DNA from 4 places in the Methylophilus sp. DW102 genome. Region 4 is predicted to be linked to each of the others. Evidence: predicted binding sites of a transcription regulator. Region 4 holds the regulator's gene; each other region holds the start of a gene.

Region 1 (5,677 bases), 1.1 Mb from region 4:
GCTTCAAGGCTGGGTCGTGCGCTAAAAACTGGTGAATGGCGCTGCCCAGACCATACCAGCCTGGCAGCAGCAAGCGGCACTGTCCCCATGAGAATCCCCACGGAATCGCCCTTAAATCCTCAATCCGTCGCGTTGATTTGCGCGCGGCGGGCCGGCTGCCCAGATTGAGTCCGGCAATTTCCTCAATCGGCGTGGTATTGAAAAAGTAATCGGCAAAGCCAGGAGTTTCATAAACCAGGCTACGGTAGCTGGTCATCGCGGTGGCTGAGAGGGCTTCCATCACGCTTTCAAACGCACGCCGTTTGGCGGGCTCCAGCTGGTCGGCCGGGAACAAGGTAGCATCCAGCGTCGCCGCAATCAGGGTTTCCAGATGCTGGCGGCCGACCACCGGGTCTGCATAACGCGTGGAGATGATTTCGCCCTGTTCGGTCAGGCGAATCTGGCCATCGACGGTGCCGATAGGTTGCGCCATGATGGCCTGATAGGTCGGACCGCCGCCACGGCCAACCGTGCCGCCACGGCCATGGAACAGGCGCAACTTGACGTTGGCCTGGTTAAACAGTTCCACCAGCGAAATTTCCGCTTTATACAGCTCCCAGTTTGAGGTCAAAAAACCGCCATCCTTGTTGCTGTCCGAATAGCCCAGCATGACTTCCTGCTCATTGCCCTGGAAACGGATCACATGGCGGATGCCGATCAGACTCAACCATTTGCCCATGATCATGGGCGCATCGCGCAAGTCGGCGATGGTTTCAAACAGCGGCACGATATTCAGATCGACCTGGATATTGGCCGAGCCCCACACGCCGCGCAGCAAACCAGCCTCACGTTGTAGCAAGGCCACTTCCAGCAGGTCAGACAAGGTTTCAGTGTGCGAAATAATATACTGGCGTACGGCATGCTCACCAAAGCGCTGGCGCACCTCACGCACCGCTTCCAGCACGCCGATTTCCTTGTGCACCAGCTCGGAATATTGCTGGAAAGGCGAAAACAGCAGGCGCGGTTGCTTCAGTTCTTCGAGCAAAAGGCCTATTTTCTCTTCCTCGTTAAAACTGGCGTAGTCAAAATCGTAGCCCGCCTTATGTAACAGCTCGCTAATCACCGCTTCATGCACGTCAGAGGACTGGCGGATATCCACGGTGGCCAAATGAAACCCAAACGTGACTATGGCTTTAATCAACTTGCCCAGCCGCGGATAAATCAAGGCCTCGCCATGGTGACGGCGCAAAGAGTCGGCAATAGTCTGCAAGGGGTGCAGCAAGGCCTCAGGATCTTCGTAAGGCTCGTTGCCGACCTCTTCCGGCAAACTCCAGCTGGCATCGGGTAGCAAATGGCTGGCGGTCACCAGCAAACGGTCATGCACGCCATTGAGCGCGAGCCGGTAGGGTTCATCCAGGCGATGCGATGACTGGTCGCGCGAAGCTTTCGCCAAGGCCAACACTGCGTCATCCACACCAACCACGCGCGTGGACACAGCCAGCTCGCGCTTGAGCGCAGCCAGCTCTTGCAGATAGAACTTGAACAAGGTGGTGGCCTGCAGGCGCACACTATCGCGCAAGGTGGTGCCATTCACGAACGGATTGCCGTCACGGTCGCCACCAATCCAGCTACCCATGCGCAAAATACCTGGCAAGTCCATGCCGGGCAGCCAATCTGCCAGGTCGCGCTCGATATCCTGCAGGATTTCAGGGATCACATGTAAGAAGGTACTTTCGTAATAGGTCAGTGCGTTTTCAATCTCATTGAGCACACTGAGCTTGGAGTAGCGCATCATGCGGGTTTGCCACAAGGCCGACACCGCGCCTTGCAATAACAGCTTGTTGCGCGCCAGTTGGCGCTCAGACACCATGTGCCCACGCTGCCCCAGCAACTCCGCAATCAGCTGCTCAATGTCCAGCACACTTTTACGCTGCACCTCGGTCGGATGCGCGGTCAGTACCGGTGAGATCAACGCGTCCTGCAACAGTTGCTGGATTTTTTGCGGCGCGATGCCAGAGGCCTTGATTTGTGCCAGCGTGTGCGACAGCATGCCAGGCGCAGGTGTATTTTGCTGGCAATGGCCGAGTTCCTGTCCGTAAAGATCTTCGGCCAAATTCACCAGATGTTTGAAATAAGCCAGTGCACGTACCACGCGCACCGTATGCTCCAGACTCAGGTCAGCGAGCAACTGCTCAAGATCTAACGAAGCCTGCTGGTCATGATTCTGGTGAAAACGCAATGCGGCTTGCCGGATGGCGGCAATTTTCTGCGCAACCGCTTCGCCCTCCACCTCCAGAATGGCCTGATCAAGTAAATCACCTAACAACTGAATATTGTTGGACAGCCGCATTTCCGCCGTTAGCATGGCGTCGGCTGCAAGTTTTTTTATCATGATGCCTCTCCTCTAGCTTAGGTTATCCCTAGCAACAAGCAGGCCATCTAAAAGAAAGATTTTTTTACTTTAAAATCAGCGTATTGGAAGAAACGAAACTCAAGCGCCTTATACGAAGTGACTCCCATGCACTGCCAACAGGCAAACCGGTGCACCGATTTGGGCCTCGAATCACATGGGCAACAGTCGCGTTGAACGCAGACTGTCCATCAGGCCCTGAAACGGCAAGGCCGCACAGTTTGATGGATGTTTTGCGGAAATTTGCACTAGCAAAGACGCCGCAGGGATGCATCACATGGCGTTTCCTGAGGCATAATAGACAGATGAAATGCATCAATCTCGATCATTGGATGGCACAAATCCTGTCCGTCTGGCAATCGTTGGCCGCGCAGAGCGTTTGGCTGCAGGATGGTTTTTTGCTGCTGATGTGCCTGATCATCGGCTTGCTGCTATTTCTGTTTGGGACCGTGATCGGGCTGTTTACGCAATCACTGTGGGGTATTTTTACAACGGGTCGCCAGGGCAGCGACGAAGAGCACAAGTAAATAAGCGCTATTCTGGCGTCAGCCAGCGGGCAATCGCGTCGAGCTCTGCCGCACTGTCGCTGTCAAAATCTGCATACTGATGACCGCCGGTTCTGGCATACCAGTATTCACTATTCCAACGGTCACCTTCTATTTTATGCAATACCGCATGTATCCAGTGGGCAGTGGGGTCACTATACGCCTGCGCAATCTGATGTGCGCCATGCCAGTCTCCGGCTTGCGCCAGCCTCACTGCCTGCAATAACAATGTCCGGTTAGACATGCTTGGGATATTCAATCGTCCCTTTCTGGATGAATTCGATTTTATAGCCGTCCGGGTCTTCGATAAAAGCAATGACGATGGTGCCGTGTTTCATGGGCCCCGCCTCGCGCACCACTTTACCGCCCTTGGCCTTGACCAGCTCACACGCTTGATAGGCATCGTCCACCTCAATTGCCATATGACCATAGGCAGTGCCCATGTCATAAGTGGTTTTGCCGTAGTTGTAGGTGAGCTCCAGCACAGTGTGGTCGTACTCGTTACCATAGCCGACAAACGCCAGTGTAAACTCGCCGTCAGGATAATCCTGGGTACGGATTAACTTCATGCCCAGTACGCCAGTATAAAAGTCGATGGAACGTTGCATATCGCCCACGCGCAACATGGTATGTAAAATCCGCATTGATATCTCCTTGATCTCTGATTTTTTTAATCTGTTGTGGACGTAACCGGTCCACTCGGCTTAACCCCGCGTGGCAACAATGCGCTGATATTTCTCCAGCAATTGCTCCTTGGTTTCGCGCCGCTCAGGGTCTAGCGGAATGCAGCTGATCGGGCAGACCTGCTGACATTGCGGTTTATCGTAATGGCCGACGCACTCGGTACACAAGTCGGGGTTGATTTCATAAATTTCTGCGCCTTGCGAGATGGCTTCATTCGGGCACACGGGCTCGCATACATCGCAGTTAATACATTCATCGGTAATAAATAAAGCCATGATTTTCTTTACATCGCTACAGAGGCGCCATCACTCAGGCGATCGCCAGTTTTTGCTTGATTGCCCGTTCGACGCCAGGTGAAACAAACTGGTTCACATCTCCTCCCAGGCGCGCCACTTCACGCACCAGGCTGGAGGAAATAAACATGAACTCTTCCGCCGGGGTCATGAACAGGGTTTCCAGTTTGGGATAGAGCTTGCGGTTCATGCCGGCCAACTGAAACTCATATTCAAAGTCACTGGCCGCACGCAGGCCACGGATCACCATCTGCCCGCCCTGCGACTGCACAAACTGCATGAGCAAGCCGTCAAAGCCGACCACACGGATGTTATCGCCTGCAAACACCGACTCTGCCAGCGCAACCCGCTCTTGCAGGCTGAACAAGGTTTGTTTGCTGGTGCTGCCAGCCACCGCCACAATCACCTGGTCAAACAGCTTGGCCGCCCTGCGCACAATATCCTCATGCCCCAGGGTGATGGGATCAAAGGTGCCTGGATAGACGGCAATTCTGGTTTTACTCATCGCTTGCTTCCGTAATCGTCGTTGTGTCGTTGCTGGCTGCCGCTGACTTGATTGCCTTAATCCGTGCCAGCAGCCGCATCGGCTGACGCGGGTTGCAGCAGGTGAAAATAGACCTGACCCGCTTTGCCCGATTTGACCACCTGCCAGCATGCATCGGATTTTAACGCATATTCGGCCTCAACATATAGCCAGCCTTCAGGCGCCAAATGTCTGGGCAGCACGGGCAACAATTGCGCCAGCCAGTCCTGGCGATACGGCGGGTCACAAAAAATCACGTCAAACGGCTGTTGATTGCTGCTCAGAAAAGTTCTGGCATCCATTTGCTGGATGCGGGCCTGGGTCGCCTCCAGCAAACGCTGGTTCTGGCACAAAGCCGCATAAGGCGCTTTGGCCAATTCGAGCATGGTGACCGCTTTGGCATTGCGAGACAGCGCTTCAAACCCCAAGGCGCCGGTCCCCGCAAACAAATCCAGGCAGGTTTTGCCTGTCAAGTCCTGGCCCAGCCAGTTAAAGACGGTTTGCCGCACGCGGTCTGGCGTCGGGCGTAGCCCTTCGGCATCGGGAAACTTGAGCACACGGCTACGCCATTTCCCGGCATTCAATCGTACCTGATTCATGAGCGGTGGTTGATTCGAATAAATAAATCAGCATTATCCCAGATTTTGCATCCCGACTACCCATGGCCTGCGCTAAACCGAGGGTGCACCCAAGTCATCGTGTTATGATTTCGTTAATTCATCAAGGAATATTGCTATGGAGTTCTTATTTGGCTTTGGTCTGCTGGGCGGCGTGATCGCGCTGGCGCTGTCACTGTTTTGGGTATGGATGCTGATTGATTGCCTGGCCAATCAAAGTGAAGACAAGCTGGTGTGGTTTCTGGTGATTTTCTTTTTAAACCTGCTGGGGGCCTTTTTATACTACTGGCTGGCGAGAAAAAAGCGCATGGCTTGATCTGATCCCGCTCACCGCAACAGACATAAAAGCAAAAGCCGGCAAACTGCCGGCTTTTTGTTATTCCGCACCAACAATCACGGTGGCAAAATGCTCAGGATGGATGCGGCGCTTGAACGCATCATTCACCTGTTGCACAGTGACGGCTGCGACCTTGTCATTAAAGCTATCCAGGTAATCCAGCGGCAACTTGTAAAAGCCGATCATGTTCAGGTACTCCAGAATCTTGCTATTACTGTCTATACGCATGGGAAAACCACCAATCAGGTTATCCTTGGCCGCAGCCAGTTCCTTTTCTGTCACGCCTTGA
Region 2 (5,677 bases), 670 kb from region 4:
TGCTGCACCGTGGCTACACCGGTGTGCTCAACTCAGGCGATGGCGATCAGGGCGTGGCGCAGTGCCCATATAGCTTCTACAGCAAATGGGTACAGGACCCGGCGGCTGCGCGCGACATGGTAGAATCGTTTACGCGCTCGACGTTGGGCACCAAAGAGGCGCCCATCGCAGGCTTACCTAACGAATAGTCGGATATTCTGACTGGCGATCACTCTAGACTAGATGAAACTAGACTAGATGAAACTAGGCGAGATCACACTAGAGTTGATCGCCGCAACGCAACACAATGGCTCCGGCCCGGCCGGAGCCACTGATGAAAGAATCTCATGGCAAACACTGACCCGATCCCGGTCGGCGTGCTGTTTTCCACCAGCGGCGCCACGGCGACCATAGAACGCTCACAGGCATTTGCCACTTTCTTTGCCATCGCAGAAATCAATGCCGCGGGCGGCATCGCTGGTCGTGAACTGGTGCCCGTCCACTATGATCCGCAGGGCATGCCGCAACAATATCAGATGCTGGCCGAACGCATGATTCGCGAGGATGGCGTCAATGTGATCTTTGGCTGCTATATGTCCAGCACGCGCAAAGCCGTGATTCCGGTGGTGGAAAAATGGCGCAAGCTGCTGTTTTACCCCACGCCTTACGAGGGCTTTGAATTCTCGCCGCATGTGATTTATACAGGTGCGGCGCCCAACCAGAACAGTGCACAACTGGCTGACTATATGACGCGACATTTTGGCGCGCGCGTCTACATGATCGGCTGCGACTACATTTACCCGTATGAGTCCAACCGCATCATGAGTGACTTTATCCTTGAAGTTCCAGGCGGCAAAAAACTGGCCGAGCGCTACGTGCCGCTGACGGCGACAGAAAAGGATTTTTTAGCGGTGGTGCGTGACATCAAGGCCAAATCGCCAGACTTTGTGTTTTCTACCGTGGTGGGGCAAGCCACCCGCCTGTTATACCAGGCTTATGCCGAGATCGGCATGGATGCCCAGCACACCCCGATTGCCAGCCTGACCACCTCAGAAGCAGAGGTGGCAGAAATGGGCGGCGGTGCGGCCCAGGGCCACATCACGTCTGCGCCCTATTTTCAAAGCATTACCAGTACCGAGAACCAGGCCTGCATCGCGCGCTTCAGGCAACAGTATGGCCACGAGATTGCGCCCAATATGGCTTGGGAAGCGGCGTATTTTCAAACCCACCTGTTTGCCGAAGCGATGCGCGCGGCCGGTAGCGACCAATATGATGCCCTGTTGCCACAACTGCTGGGCCGTGCCTTTGACGCGCCGCAAGGCCGCATTGCCATTGATGCCGGCAACCACCATACCCGGCTACACCCGCGCATTGCGCGCGTCAATGCGGCTGGCCAGTTCGAAATCATCGCCGGTGGCGGTGCCGCAGCGGTGATCCCCGACCCTTATCTGGTGACGCACCCAGGCGCCAGCTGGAACAACCTGCCTTATGCGGCGGAGTATCGTGTTGGCTGAGTCGCCCACCGCCCCTCACCCTGGTCAGCGCCAGGCCAAGCAGGCGCAGGCGCAGCGCTCCACGCTGGAGCTGTTCCGCCATTTGCGGCATGCCTGCATCACGATTTTTCATCCTGAGGACGAAAACCGCGAGGTATTAACACAGCAACTGCACCGGATTGGCTGCCAGACGGTCGCGCTATGGCCGCCGGTGGCTGAGCTGCCCGCGCAGACCGAGCTGGTGATTTTTCTGCTAGATGCCCAAGCCAGCGCGAAAAAGAAACTGCCATGGCTGACACCAGAGTCGGCGATCCCGCTGATTGGGGTGCTGGATTATGAAAACCCGACCACCCTGGAAACAGCCACCGCGCTGGGCTGCCATGGCATGCTGGTACGGCCGTTGCAGGCCAAGGGGCTGCTGTCGACGTTGATCATGACCATGCATCACTGCCAGCAACTGAAAACCTTGCGCAAACGGACCCAGCGGCTCGAAGAAAAACTGCAAGCCGCAGGCGAAATCAGTGCTGCCCAAGCCATGTTGGCGCATGCGCGCGGCATTAGTGCAGTCGAGGCCTATAAAATTCTGCGCGAACAAGCCATGCTCAAGCGCGTGACGGTGGAAGAAATTGCACGGTCGCTGCTGCAAACCGACGGTCTACTGTCCAATCCAACCAAATCCCGTTAGAATGCAGGCCCTTTAAATGGCTGCAGGTTGCTGCCTGCGCACAGTTTTTGCTTTATCAAGCCTGATGAATACCGACATTTCCCCCGCACAAACCATTACGCTGGCCAAGATCAGGCATATCGAGGAGCTTGAGCGCCTGGATAGCTGTATTGCGTTTGTTGAGAAAATTGGTCAATTGATTCACCAGTTGCAAATTGAGCGCGGCGCCAGTTGTCTGTATATTGCCTCCGGTGGCCAGCGGTTTGCCACAGAGCGCGCAGAAGCTGTCGCACAGAATCAAGCCATTGAAACCGGCTTCCGGGCAGCGTTGCAGCAGCATCTGGATAAAAACAGTCGCGCCGATGCCAAGCAACTGACGCTGATCTCCTGGATATTGCTGGGCCTGGACCAGCTCACCACACTGCGGCATCAAATCACCCTGCTCAATATCTCGTTTGCCGATAGCATCGAATCTTTTAACCGCTTGATCGGCAGCTTGATTGCGCTGATATTCGAGATCACCGACAGCTCGGTCAACAGCAAGATCTCCACCTGTTTGCTCACCTTGTATAACCTGATTCAGGGCAAGGAGTTTGCCGGGCAGGAGCGTGCGGTAGGCGCTTATTTATTTGGCTCTGGCAGCCTGCAACTGCCGCACCAGCAAAAGCTGTTTGAACTGATTGCGCAGCAGGAACGGCACTTTGAACTGGTGTGCCAGTTTGGCAGCAAAGAGCTGTGTGAGGCCTGGCAACAGTGGCAAGCCAGTGACTGGCAGCAGCAACATGCCAAGTACCGCGCCAAGCTGACCAGCGCGCGCGACCAACAAACCCTGACCCCCAGCCATGCCGACCTCTGGTTTGACTTATGCAGCCGCCGCCTGAGCGAGATGTGGCAGATTCAGTGCCAGTTGGTCGACACCATGCATGAACTGCTGGCCGGGCTCACCCGCCAGGCCAAACAAGATTATGAGCAAACCCGGCAGTACCTGCAAACTATCCAGGCCAGTCCGCAGGCCAACTTGAACAGCACGTTTTTCAACCTGGCGATTCCCATCGAAAATGCGCTGAATTTTCAGGCCCATGACACCTCGCAAACCTATCCCATGGCGTCTATGATCGCCTTGCTGCAACACCAGTCCCGGCAAATTGCCGACATGGAAACAGAGCTGTCAGACACCAAAAAGGCGCTGACCGAGCGCAAATTGATTGAGCGCGCCAAGGGCTTGCTCATGAGTACGCGCGGTCTCAATGAAATGGAAGCCTACAAAACCATGCGTAGCCTGGCCATGGAGCAGAACCGTAAAATTATTGATGTGGCGGAAAATATTCTGGCCCATCACACCGTGACGCGATAACGGTTTTCACAACGCTCCCAGACCTTCAAATTGGTGCATCCGCACCCACGTGGTGCGAGAGGCATGCCCCCTTCTTAAGCCCTACTTGAAAAAAGTTCCGTTAAAACCCAATAAAAATCAAGCATTTAAAAACAATAACCCACTTGGCACAGGCTTTGCTTATATGAAATCAAGCAATATACCAAAGGCGGTGCGTTGCTTGTAGTGAGTTAACTGGAAACCCCAGTTTGAATTTCTGACTAGCCGTTGCTGTTTCATCATCCACGGCTGGCAAAGATAAGGACAAAGGCGTCCTGAGTGTAGACCACGGTCTGCATTCAGGACGCCTTTTTTGTTTTGTATTTTCCGAACCCCTTTTTCGAATCAAATCTCAAGGAGCCGACATGAGCAGTTCTGACAAAAAAAATGTATCCCCCACCGAGGCAACGCCGGTTGACCAGGTTAACCAGCAACGCCGCCATTTCTTTATGAATACGCTGGCAGGCGCGTTTGGTGCTGCCGCCATGATGAACATGGTGCCTTCCGCCATCCGTAGCCAAGCTTGGGCGGCAGGCTCTGATGCGCCAGAAATCACCGAAGTGAAAGTCGGCTTTATCCCGCTGACGGACTGTGCGCCGATTATTGTCGCCGCGCAAATGGGCTTTGATAAAAAATATGGCATCAAGATTGTACCGTCTAAAGAAGCTTCGTGGGCAGGTGTACGTGACAAGCTGGTCAATGGTGAATTGCATGCTGCACATGTGTTGTATGGCCTGATCTACGGCGTACAAATGGGCATCGGCGGCCAGCAAAAAGACATGAACGTGCTGATGACGCTGAACAACAACGGCCAGGGCATCACGCTGGCTAACCAGCTTAAGGAAAAAGGCGTGACCAGTGGTGCGACGCTGAAACGTTTGCTGGATAACGAAAACCGCGACTTTACCTTCGCCCAGACCTTCCCCACCGGCACGCACGCCATGTGGTTGTACTACTGGCTGGCGACCTATGGCATCAATCCAATGCAGGACGTGAAAACCATCGTCGTACCGCCGCCACAAATGGTCGCCAACATGCGGATTGGCAATATGGATGGCTACTGCGTGGGCGAACCCTGGAACGCCCGTGCCATTTACGACAAGATCGGCTACACCGTCGCCACCTCACAAGATATCTGGGTAGACCACCCGGAAAAAGTGTTGGGCACCACCGCTGACTTTATCGCCAAGAACCCGAATACCGCGCTGGCGTTAACCAAAGCCATCCTCGAAGCCTCACGCTACATTGATGCGACCAAAAACCGTGCCGAAGTGGCCAAGTTGATCGCAGGCAAAGCCTATGTCAATGCGCCAGAAGAAGTGATTGAAGGTCGCTTCCTCGGCCACTACGACAATGGTATCGGCAAAAAATGGGAAGACCCCAACTACATGAAGTTCTTCAATGACGGCAAGGTCAGCTTCCCTTACTTGTCAGACGGCATGTGGTTCCTGACCCAACACAAACGCTGGGGCTTGCTCAAGTCTGACCCGGATTACCTCGGCGTGGCGAAAAAGGTTAACCGCATTGATATTTATACCGAAGCCGCCAAATCTCTGGGCATCAGCGTGCCGACAGACGTGATGCGCAGCAGCAAGCTGATTGACGGTGTGGTCTGGGATGGTAAAGACCCCAAAGCCTATGCCAACAGCTTCAAGGTTAAAGCGTAATTCTTTCAAGGAGAGTCACCATGAGTGTCGTCAGCTTTAACAAGGAAAAAATCATGCAAAACAGTGAGCAGGCTGCCAAAGCAATGCCAGCCAAGCAAGCAAAACCGGTTGTCGCGGTGGTGAGCCCTCTCTCGGCCACCGCAACAGCAGCCACCCCGGCAAGCAAAAAAGCCGGGGCATGGGCGGCAATGGCCAAACGTGTCTTTGAAGGACTGTTGCCGCCTGTGATTGGCTTGCTGATCTTTGGCGCCATCTGGTCTACCGTGGCCGCCCTGACTCAGGGCTTGCCAGGGCCGGTGCAGACCTGGCATTCGGCGGTGGAGCTGTTTAGCGACCCGTTTTATATCAACAACCCGAATGATATGGGTATCGGCTGGAACATCCTGAACTCGCTCAAACGCGTCGCCACCGGCTTTGCGCTGGCAGCGATTGTCGGCATCCCCATGGGGTTTATCATCGGCCGCTATGCCTTTATGTCAAAAATGGCGGCGCCGATTATCAG
Region 3 (5,677 bases), 100 kb from region 4:
ATAAATCCAGTAACTGCGGTTGCGCAAAGGCCGGATCCAGTGGCGCTGCCACGCCGCCCAGCCAATGGGCAGCTAGCGACAACAGCAAGGCCTCTGGCCGTGGTTCACTGAGCAGGAACAAGGTATCGCCCTGGCGAAAGCCGTGTTGCTGTAAATAGTGCGCCGTGCGGGTGACGTCCTCTTGCACCGCAAGCCAGGAGGCCTGCTGCCAGAGGCCCAGCTGTTTATGCCGAATTGCAACACGATGCGGGCGCTCCACGGCCTGCAAAGCGAGCAAGTGAGGTAAAGTCTCTGCCATTGCCAATTTCCTGCCGGGTTGAGTTAAGCCGCTTTGGCCAAGGTTTTAGCTTCCAGCTCACGCACCAGTGGCAGTACTTTTTCACCAAAATAAGCGACCTCTTCCTGAAAGTGCAAAAAGCCCGCCAACACTAAATCTACGCCCACCGCCTTCAAAGCCACAATGCGCTCGGCAATTTGCTGTGGTGTACCAATCAAATTGGTTTTAAAGCCATCGTTATATTGCACCAGGTCTTCAAAGCTCGACTTCGCCCAGTTACCTTCACGCTCCGGGCTGGCAGCACCGGCATTTTTCACTTCATGGCCAAAGGCATTGACCGCTTCAGGGTTGGCTTTATCAATGATTTCCTTCAATACGGCTTTGGCTTCTTCTTCGGTATCGCGGGCAATCACAAAGGCATTGACCCCGATCTTGACCTGATGCTTATTGGCCGCCGCCTTGGCGCGAATATCGTCCACCTGGGTCTTGATCCCTTCCACGGTGTTACCGTTGGTGAAGTACCAGTCTGAGACCGCGGCCGCATTATCGCGCGCAGCACGTGAACTGCCGCCCTGGAAAATTTCTGGATGTGGCTGCTGCAAAGGTTTAGGTTTGAGTGAGTAGTTACTAAAGCGGTAAAAATCGCCTCTGTAAGTAAAGTTATCCTGGGTCCAAATGCCCTTGAGCGCTTCAATAAACTCGCGTGAACGGCGGTAGCGTTCGTCGTGATCCAGCCAATGCTCGCCAATCGCCGTAAACTCACCACGGAACCAGCCGGAGACGATATTCACCGCAATCCGTCCCTGGGTGAGAATATCAATGGTCGCCAATTGTTTGGCAGCCAGCACCGGATTCCAGGGGCCAGGCAAAATGGCGGCAATCACTTTGAGTTTGGTGGTCGCCGCCAGCAAGGCATGCGAAAAAGATACCGACTCATGCTGAAACTCGGCCCCATACCCCGCTGTAAAACGGATTTGGCTCAATGCATATTCAAATCCGGCTTTTTCGGCAATTTGTGCCAGCTTGCGGTTGTAATCGATATCCCAACTGGTGCGCTGCTCAATGTTACTGACCACCAGGCCACCACTGACGTTAGGCACCCAATAGGCAAATTTAATGTTTTCTGTACTCATCTTTAATCTCTCCAAAAATCACTGAATTTAAATGGCTAATAACTTTTCCTGGCTCAAAAGCTCGCGATGTTTGAGCAAAGGCAGGGCACGCTCTACCGCTAGATCAATGCGCGCTTTCACCGCCTCACTCTTGATTTGATAATTTTCAAAATCCGCTTCAACGGCATATACACCGATCGGCAACGTGACTGCCTGGAAGAAGCTGAATAATGGGCGCAGCTCATGATCAATGATCAAGGCATGACGCTCAGTGCCGCCGGTTGCTGCCAGCAGCACGGGCACATCAATCAATGCTTCGAGATTGACCAGATCAAACAAATGCTTGAACAACCCTCCATAAGAGGCGCGATACACAGGCGTAGCCACCACCAGTAAATCGGCGGTTTCAATCGCCTGGATATCTTGCTGTACGTTGATTGGCAAAGCTTTGGGATCGTAGGAAGCGACCAAGCTGCCCGCAATTTCGCTTAATTCCACCACGTGCAGATCAATCGGGATTTGCTGTCCCAACTTCTGTGTGATCGCCTGCACCAGTGCAGCGGTTCTGGAAGGTAATTTATAGCTGCCGGAAACGGCAGTAACTTTTAATGGACGGCTCATCATGACTCCTGAAATAACAATGACGGAGGTCGTTGCTTACGATGCTTCGCAGACGACCTTGCTTGCCAGTAGTATTAGCAGCATCCATGCCAGGCAATAATGTTTATATTTTTCAATGACTTAACATAAAACATGCTTTTTAAATGGTGCTAGATTCCAGCGCTAGTTGCTGATCAACTGCTGCAAAAGCAGCAGTTTTGCGCGATCACGCTGCAGTTCGCTCCCTCCCCACCCTCCAGTGGCTGCTGCTTTTACAGCAGTCATTCAGCAGCAAACTGTTTCTATAGAGGCGGCAGCAGAGATGGATTTTTATATTTTCTTTTAAATTCAATGCTTTATTGATTGGCACACTAAATGCAACAGTGACTGCAGACGCATGGTGCCTGCTCGCCATGCCTTTATTGATCTCTTTTTGAATAAGGACTGACTATGACTGCACAAGCAAATAAGATTGCGCATTTGCCTGTAAACCTGCCGCGACAAGCGGCACATTTGATTAAAAGTGACGCAGAAGCCCTGACCGTCGCCAAACAAGTGGCCAGCGAAATTGCCAAAGAAGCCGCCCTGCGCGACCAGGAACGTCGACTGCCACGCAAAGAACTCGACCTGTTTTCAAGCAGCGGGTTGTGGGGCATTACCGTGCCCAAAGAATATGGCGGTGCCTTTGTCTCTAATAAAACTCTGGCAGAAGTGGTAGCCACCGTGGCCGAAGCAGACCCCAGTGTCGGACAGATTCCACAGAATCATTTATATATGGTGGAAGGCTTGCGCCTGGATGGCTCAGACTTTCAGAAAAAATACTTTTTTGAGCTGGTGCTGCAAGGGGTGCGGTTTGGCAATGCGTTCTCCGAGATTGGCACCAAGAGCGTCAATGACGTGAAAACCAAGCTCACGCCCACCAATAGCGGCTACTTTTTAAACGGCAAAAAATTCTATTCGTCTGGCGCGTTGCTGGCGGACTGGGTGCCAGTGGTGGCCAAAGATGAGCACGACAATACCGTGGTGGCATTCGTACCCGCTGGCGCAGAAGGCCTGACCATTATTGATGACTGGTCCAGCTTTGGCCAACGCACCACGGCTAGCGGGACGACCATCCTGGAAAATATTTTTGTGCCTAGCGAATACGTGCTGCCGCACCATCTGGCCTTTGACCGCCCGACCACCATGGGGCCGATTGCGCAGATTATCCAGGCGGCGGTGGATACCGGCATCGCCCGCGCGGCGTTTAAAGATACCCTGCACTTTGTACGCAACTACACTCGGCCATGGATAGATACCGACCTCGAACACGGTTATGAAGACCCGCATACCATCAAGGATATCGGTGACTTGCAGATTCGCCTGCACGCCACCGAGGCTTTACTGGCACGCGCGGGTGAATACATAGACGAAGCGCAACTTAACCCGAATGAAGACACCGTGGCCGAAGCCTCGATTGCGGTGGCAGAAGCCAAAGTGCTGAGTACCGAAACCGCCTTGCTGGCGGGCAGCAAGTTGTTTGAACTGGCCGGGACCCGTTCTACCCTGGGGGAATACAACCTGGATCGCCACTGGCGGAATGCACGTACCCATACGCTGCACGATCCGGTGCGCTGGAAATACCATGCCGTTGGTAATTACAGCCTGAACAAGGTCAAACCGCCGCGCCATCCTTGGATTTAAGCTCTTATAGGTCCGAATGAAAAAGCCCTCATTTGAGGGCTTTATTTTGGCTAATCGCATAATACAACTACATGTCTTAAAGTGTTTGATTAAATTTATTGGTCTCAGTCATCTTCAAAACTTTCATTTTCTTTGATGGCACTTGCAATATCCCTTTCGGCGCCCTCTTTAAACCACGTGTACAGTTTGTAAGCGGGCGATGTGCGGGAGAGGTTTTGCAAAATGCGAACAGACTCATCCCTGGCAAATATATCCTGCGGAAATGGTTGTCCAGGTATTCCAGAACGCATACCGCTAACTCCGCTGGTATAAAGTGCACTGATAGCTGACTCTAATGTATCTTTGCCAAATGCCTTAGCTTTGTTCAAAAAGTCGATGACAAATTGTGATTGCTGGAAACAAAATTCTGAAGAAACATCATCTAGCAGGTTACTTATAAGCTCAATATCCTGCTTATCACCTCTGAACCTTTCTCTCAAGAAAATTAAAACGGGTTCGTCAAACGGTATAAACATTTCAACGAATAGTCTTGAAGCTTCTTTATTGAAAAAGTAATCGTCGGTGTTATGACTTCGCATCCATGTCCACATAGTATGTATCAGACTTGTAAACTCGGAAGACTCCCTAAATTTCAAGGCAACATTTTTCCAGGGACCGTAATTACATGCTCGATAAGAATAATCTTTACTCGAAGCAGCAATATCCACTCTATCCATAAAGAATTTTGCAGTTTTATAAGGATATTGGAGTGAGCACTCTGCAATAAACTTCCCGACCCAATGTCCCGTCAGTTCGGGTAATGGTACTAGTTTTTTTAGCAACTCATAAATAACTTCCTCACCCAAAACCTCAACACTCAAGTGCTTTCTGTCTTCAGAACACAATGACAGCAGTTGGTCTGCAATTTTGGAGTCGTTAGAAATATCCACACTCAGCATCAACTCAATCGCAAGAGCTATATCACCATTAAGAGCAATGCTCCAAATGGCATGAATACAAGAGATTACAAGTGATTTAGATTTCGACCATAAGAGTTGTCGAATAAGATTAATCTCGGCCGGCGTATTTCCAGCAAACCTAATCGCCACATCAAGTGAATGGGCAACAGAATTTTCAAGGATTGGATTGTGGGTTTGCAGTAGACGCTTTGCATAGCTCATTCCTAATCCGCGATTACGGTTATTCCTAAATACTGCATTCAATGCAGACGAAACAAAGCGATTGGAGACACTACCGTTATCCTTTAATACCGCTTCTAATAGTTCTCCTGCAAAAGCATCAGAAGCTTCAATCAGGTCAAACACTAAAACCTGTGGAGATATGTTTCCAGTGACATTGAACTTATCGACATGCTCAAGTTGCTCTTGGATATAGATGAATAAATCTTTTGGCTTGGGATAAGTTGACAACAACTCACTCACAAGCTGCTTTCTCGAGATCTCCCACTTTTTTCGTTTATTTTCATGACCAAATGCATCAACCTCGTGCCCATAACCATCGATGAGAGTGAGCTGTGTTCGAAAATGCAGTGTTTTAGGCAGCTTTGTGAGAATACTACTGGCGATGGTTCTTGTAGCGCCTTCGGAATAATAGGCATGCCAATTAATTGATTTCTTTAACTCAATAAGAACTACTGAATCAAGTTCCTGAGAACGAACTTTAGTTTGTATCTTCTTGAGCGTTTCAACAAACTCATCAGTCCAGCTCGCTTTTTCTTCACTGGTGACAACTTTTCCGAACTGACCCATTGGGTAACGAAGTGCGTTATGAAGGAAAGCGGCAGAGTGAGTTGCGATACGTAAATTTGTACTTGAGAGGCGATTGATTGCTGCATCAATTACTTTAGCTCGTAATTTGGCAACGCCTGGCTGATGAACCATGAACGCATTCATTGAGATTTCACGTCCGTTAGATGTTGTAGTGTGCCCCTCAGTAAGCATTATTCCCTTTAGCACATCGTAGGGTGTGTATTTGCCTTCCCAGGCATCATCCTTATCTAAAAGAT
Region 4 (5,677 bases):
CAGGTGCGAGACCTCAAGGAAGTCACAGTTCTCGGCCAGTTGCTCAATCGGATAGCCACGGTAGTAAAGCAACCCTTTTTCACCATCAATAAAGGTAATGCCAGATGTACACGATGCGGTAGACATGAAGCCAGGATCAAACGTGAAATAACCATGTTTGCCCAAGCTGCGGATATCAATCACATCCGTGCCCAGTGAGCCTTTTAATACTGGTAGCTCAATTGCGCTACTATCGTTGTCAAATGTAATGGTCGCCTTGGTAGCCATAACGTACTCAGTCTTTAATCAAGTTGGTTAAATTATACGCAATCGTTTTGTTTTATCACCGCTTGTGCGGTGACTGTCGCGGAAAAGTTAAAAAAACAATCAAAAGCCTGCACCAGATGTAATCAAGTCACTGGTGCGTTTGCACTGCTTTTGGGAATCATTGCTACGCGTCGTTGCCGGTGCTTAGTTGGGGTAAACGGCACCCAGAATGCGTGGCCCCGCCGCGCCGGTGACAGCGGCCAAATTGCCTGGCAAATGATCTACACAGCGTTGCGCCAGCCAGGCAAAGGCGACCGCTTCCACCCAGTCCACGCCAACGCCCAATTGATCCGTCAGCTGTATGGACTGGCCAGACAGCGCCTGCAGTCTATTCAGCAAGGCCAGATTATGGGCACCACCCCCACAGACGTAGACTTCCTGAGCCCCTGGGCAGAATCGCGTCAGTGCATCGGTGATGCTCACTGCTGTTAACTCAAGCAAAGTACGCGCCACATTTTGTGCACTGTCGGGATACTGATGCAGCAGTTGCATTAACCAGGTGTCGTTAAACAGGTCGCGTCCCGTACTTTTAGGTGCGGCCAGTGCAAAATAAGGATCTGCCAACATGGCATTGAGCAAGTCTGGATTAATTTTCCCGCCCGCTGCCCAGTGCCCGCCCGCATCATAGGGTTGGCCTGTGTGTTGCTGCGTCCAGGCATCCATGAGCAGGTTGCCGGGTCCCGAGTCAAAGCCTGTGACTTGTCCGTGTGCTGGCAGATCACTCAAGTTGGCAATGCCGCCGATATTAATGACGACGCGATGCCTATCTGCACTCGTAAACACCGCCTGGTGGAAGGCCGGCACTAACGGTGCACCTTGGCCGCCGGCGGCAATATCGCGACTTCTGAAGTCGCCAATGACCGTGATCCCTGTTAATTCTGCCAAGCGGGCATGGTTGCCCAATTGTATGGTGTATGCCATGCCCTCTGCCAGTGTCGGACAGTGCCGGATGGTCTGGCCATGGCAACCGATGGCTGTCACGGCCTCGGCACGGATGTCGGCGAGCTTAAGCAGTTGCTTGACGGCTTGCGCGTAGAGTTCTGCGAGCTGGTTAGCAACCACTGCGGCCTCGTGTAACTCGTTATTGGCGGGCGTGTGCAAGGCCAGTAGGCGCTGTTTAAGCGCGTCAGGGTAGGGCAGAAAATAGGTGGCCGTTTGTGTCAGTTGCTCGCCCCGTTGCGAGGTGAGCACGGCATCCACCCCGTCCAGGCTGGTACCGGACATCAGTCCAATAAACAAACGTGGCTGGGAGCGATCGGCAGAAACTTGCATGGGTGTCATTTTAACACTGCTCCAGCCGCGCTTACAGAAATGCATGGGATTACGTTAAAATAGCTGTTTTACTTATTTGAGACGGTGCCATCAGTGCGCATCGTTGTATTTGACGGATACCCGCATGACCGATACCAAACAACCCTCATCTGAAGTGCCAGCATTGAGCCCAGAAATTGCCAAGGCGTTGGCCATTATCAAGCGTGGCGCAGATGAGTTACTGATCGAGCAGGAGCTGGTCGAGAAACTGAAAACAGGCAAGCCGTTACGTGTGAAAGCAGGCTTTGACCCTACCGCGCCCGACTTGCACCTGGGTCATACCGTCCTCATTAATAAATTGCGCCAGTTGCAGGATCTGGGCCATCAGATTTTATTCCTGATCGGTGACTTTACCGGCATGATTGGTGACCCAACGGGCAAAAGCGCCACTCGTCCACCCTTAACCGTGGAGCAGGTCAAGGCCAACGCCGATACCTATGCCGCACAAGTCTTCAAAATACTGGATCCCACCAAAACCGAGATTGTTTTTAACTCCAACTGGTTAAGTGAACTCGGTGCGGCGGGGATGATCAAGCTGGCTGCCAGCCATACCGTGGCCCGCATGCTGGAGCGCGATGACTTCTCCAAACGCTTCAAGGGTAATCAACCGATTGCGATTCACGAGTTTCTGTACCCGTTACTGCAAGGATATGATTCGGTCGCCCTGCAAGCGGATCTTGAGCTCGGTGGTACCGACCAGAAGTTTAACCTGCTCATGGGGCGTGAGTTGCAAAAGCAGGCCGGCCAGTCGCAGCAATGTGTGCTGATGATGCCGTTGCTGGAAGGGTTGGATGGCGTCAATAAAATGTCTAAATCACTCGGTAACTACATTGGCATTAGCGAGGCGCCAGAGACTATTTTTGCCAAGATCATGTCGATTTCAGATGAACTGATGTGGCGCTATATTGATTTGCTCTCTTTTGCGACGCTGGAAACCATTGCCGAATGGAAGGCGCAAGTCGCCAGTGGCGCAAACCCCCGCAATATCAAGGTCGGCTTTGCCCAAGAAATTGTGGCGCGTTTCCATGGTCAAGCCGCGGCTGAAAAAGCCTTGCAGGACTTCCAGACCCGTGCCAAAGGCGGCATCCCGGATGACGTGCCCGAAGTTGAAGTGACCATTGAAGGCGAGAGCATCGGCATTAGCCAATTGTTAAAACAGGCGGGCTTGGTTGAAAGCACCAGTGAAGCCATGCGCGCAGTGCAGCAAGGAGGCGTCAAGCTCGACAGCGTCAAGGTGGATGATAAGAATCTGCCTTTGACTAAAGGTGTGACAGTGATCGCACAGGTGGGTAAACGTAAATTTGCCAAGATCACAATCAGGTGATTTGAGCTGAGAAACAAAAAAGGCCGCATCTGCGGCCTTTTTTGTTTAGAGCGTTTTGCGCAAGTTCGCGGGCGGAATATTCAGGGACTCGCGATATTTGGCTATGGTACGGCGGGCAACGACGATACCTTGTTGTGCCAGTGTGTCGGTGATCTGGTTGTCCGACAAAGGCTTTTTCGGGTTTTCTTCGGCCACCATTTGCTTGATCAAGGCGCGGATAGCGGTGGCAGAGCAGGAGCCGCCTGCATCTGTGGCCACCGAGCTGCCAAAGAAGTATTTGAGTTCATAGACGCCACGCGGTGTGAGCATATACTTATGCGTGGTGACGCGGGAAACTGTGCTTTCATGCAAGTCGAGTTCTTCGGCGATTTCACGCAGCACCAGTGGCCGCATGGCAATTTCACCATGTTCAAAGAAGTTGCGCTGGCGATCTACAATGGCTTGTGACACGCGCAAAATGGTCGAGAAGCGCTGCTGGATATTTTTAATCATCCACTTGGCTTCCTGCATCTGGCTTTGCAGGTATTGGCCTGAACTCTCGCGGTTGCGCTTGAGGATGTCCGCATACATCTGGTTGATGCGCAGTTTGGGGATCACGCCATCATTTAAAGAGGCGACCCAAATGCCCTTGATTTTTTTAACCACCACATCGTGCTGGATAAAGTGATCGTGACTAAAGCTGGAAAACTCGCTGCCGGGTCTGGGGTTTTGCTGGCGGATCAGGTGCTGCGCCGCCTTGAGTACCGCTTCATCGCAACCAAGCACCTTGCGCAGTTTGACAAAGTCTTTGTTGGCCAGCAGCGCCAGGTGGTCTTTGGCAATGGCAATGGCGGTTTGCAAGTGTGGCGTTTCTTGCGGCAAACGCGTCAGTTGCAAGAGCAGGCACTCGCGTAAATCGCGCGCACCTACGCCTACAGGGTCCAGATTCTGGATCAGCTTGAGGGCGGTTTCCAGTTCCAGCAGCTCGACCTCAAGTTCGAGTGGCAAGTGCTCCACAATCTCCTGCAGATCTTGCTCCAGATAGCCATCATCAGTGATGCTATCCAGTAGCAGTTTGACCAGGCTCATGTCACGTTGCGATAAATGTGCCAGTTGTATCTGATCAATCAGATGCTCGCGCAAACTGATGCTGGTGGTTTCCTGTCTGGAAAAGTCACTGTCTTCGTCTTCCTGATGATTGCGTCCGGCTTCGTCCCAGTTGCTGGTGCTGCCAAACTCTTCATAATCATCTTCAAACTCTGGCGGCGTGAATTCCTCGTTTAAATTGGGCAGGTCGCTCTCGCTCCCGCCCAGCTCATCGTGCAAGTCTTCACGCAGACTTTCTGCCGGTGCGGTGATCTCTTGCTGCGTTGCCATGTCAAACGAGCTGGCATCTGTCGGCTCAGCTTCTACAGTGGGGGGAGGCGGTGTGTTATCTTCAAACTCGCCTTCTTCACCGTCTGACATTTCCAGTAACGGGTTTTCCTGCAGGATGGTTTCCAGTTCCTGGTTCAGTTCCAGCGTGGAAAGTTGCAGCAAACGGATCGATTGCTGCAGCTGCGGCGTCAGCGCCAGATTTTGCGAAATACGTAATTGCAGGTTCTGTTTCATGACGGATTACAGCCTAAAATTCTTGCCCAGATACACTTCACGCACACCTTCATTCTGAATGATTTCATCGGGCGTGCCTGCTGCAAACACAGCGCCTTCATTGACAATATAAGCGCGGTCACAGATATCCAGCGTTTCGCGCACATTGTGGTCGGTGATTAAAATACCAATATTCTGACTGCTCAGGTAGCGGATGATTTTCTGGATTTCGATCACCGCAATCGGATCAATCCCGGCGAACGGTTCATCCAGCAAAATAAATTTAGGGTCAGTGGCCAGGCAGCGCGCAATTTCAACGCGTCGACGTTCGCCGCCAGACAAGCTGACGGCCTGACTGTTGCGGATGTGCTGGATATGCAATTGATCCAGCAAGGACTCAAGCCTCGCCTCACGCTGCTCTTCCGTATAGGGACGGGTTTCAAGAATGGCGAGTATGTTGTCGGTTACGCTGAGCTTGCGGAAAATGGATGCTTCTTGGGGCAGATAAGCCAGGCCCATGCGCGCGCGCTCATGCATGGGCGCGCGGCTCACGTCGGCGCCATTCAGCGTAATGTTGCCTTCATCCAGCGCAACCAACCCGACAATCATGTAAAAGCTGGTGGTTTTGCCTGCCCCGTTGGGACCCAGCAAGCCGATCACTTCGCCACTGCGTAACTCAAGCGTCGTGTTTTTGACCACGGTACGGCCCTGATAGGTTTTTTTCAGGCGGTTAACCTGCAAATGGTTCTGATCTGCTGCCATGGTTTCCATCTTTATGCTTACTCTTTGCCTTGCTCACCAGTGTTTTCGGCAGGGGCAGGTTCGACCTTGAGTTGCAAGGAGCGATTCATCCGTAACCCCTGTTGAGAGGTTGGCTTGTTGTCAATGACAGGTGGTGTGGTTTTATTTTTAGGCTGTATGGTGGCCTTGACGCGGCTGCCAGCCGTCCCGTTCGGGTTGGCTTTGGTGCCGCCAATCACCTCGGCATACTCGGCGTTGGCGTCGTAGCTGATGTAGTCCCCGGTCACGATGTCTTCACCACGTTTAACCCAGGCATTGGTATACAGTTGCACTTTATCCATGCGGGCGTTGTATTCGATACGTTGACCACTGCCTTGCATCCACTCGTCTTTACCGGTACGTTTTTGCTTGAATGTGGTGGGGTTG

The links. Region 4 encodes sigma-54, which starts transcription at its own class of promoters, with help from an activator protein. Its sites were predicted from a motif close to TGGCACNNTTCCTGCT; they were not measured.
Region 1: the regulator sigma-54 is predicted to act here: its motif matches at 2,402-2,417, upstream of ppc (phosphoenolpyruvate carboxylase).
Region 2: the regulator sigma-54 is predicted to act here: its motif matches at 3,635-3,650, upstream of AACH41_RS04425 (CmpA/NrtA family ABC transporter substrate-binding protein).
Region 3: the regulator sigma-54 is predicted to act here: its motif matches at 2,087-2,102, upstream of msuE (FMN reductase).

What each region holds. Positions count from the first base shown of each region.
Region 1 is NZ_AP029023.1:2,208,396-2,214,072, forward strand. Features, by position in the region: gene ppc (phosphoenolpyruvate carboxylase) at 1-2,371, opposite strand, end outside; gene AACH41_RS10375 (hypothetical protein) at 2,695-2,916, shown strand; gene AACH41_RS10380 (hypothetical protein) at 2,924-3,178, opposite strand; gene gloA (lactoylglutathione lyase) at 3,171-3,578, opposite strand; gene AACH41_RS10390 (YfhL family 4Fe-4S dicluster ferredoxin) at 3,639-3,893, opposite strand; gene coaD (pantetheine-phosphate adenylyltransferase) at 3,928-4,416, opposite strand; gene rsmD (16S rRNA (guanine(966)-N(2))-methyltransferase RsmD) at 4,473-5,033, opposite strand; gene AACH41_RS10405 (PLDc N-terminal domain-containing protein) at 5,170-5,367, shown strand; gene AACH41_RS10410 (pitrilysin family protein) at 5,428-5,677, opposite strand, start outside.
Region 2 is NZ_AP029023.1:933,304-938,980, reverse strand. Features, by position in the region: gene AACH41_RS04445 (aliphatic amidase) at 1-188, shown strand, start outside; gene AACH41_RS04440 (transporter substrate-binding domain-containing protein) at 327-1,493, shown strand; gene AACH41_RS04435 (ANTAR domain-containing protein) at 1,468-2,157, shown strand; gene AACH41_RS04430 (nitrate- and nitrite sensing domain-containing protein) at 2,222-3,490, shown strand; gene AACH41_RS04425 (CmpA/NrtA family ABC transporter substrate-binding protein) at 3,874-5,175, shown strand; gene ntrB (nitrate ABC transporter permease) at 5,196-5,677, shown strand, end outside.
Region 3 is NZ_AP029023.1:155,677-161,353, reverse strand. Features, by position in the region: gene AACH41_RS00710 (AMP-binding protein) at 1-298, opposite strand, end outside; gene sfnG (dimethylsulfone monooxygenase SfnG) at 322-1,410, opposite strand; gene msuE (FMN reductase) at 1,438-2,010, opposite strand; gene AACH41_RS00695 (SfnB family sulfur acquisition oxidoreductase) at 2,440-3,672, shown strand; gene AACH41_RS00690 (helix-turn-helix transcriptional regulator) at 3,777-5,677, opposite strand, start outside.
Region 4 is NZ_AP029023.1:259,099-264,775, forward strand. Features, by position in the region: gene gltA (citrate synthase) at 1-267, opposite strand, end outside; gene AACH41_RS01175 (anhydro-N-acetylmuramic acid kinase) at 451-1,578, opposite strand; gene tyrS (tyrosine--tRNA ligase) at 1,703-2,941, shown strand; gene AACH41_RS01185 (RNA polymerase factor sigma-54) at 2,987-4,531, opposite strand; gene lptB (LPS export ABC transporter ATP-binding protein) at 4,538-5,281, opposite strand; gene lptA (lipopolysaccharide transport periplasmic protein LptA) at 5,290-5,677, opposite strand, start outside.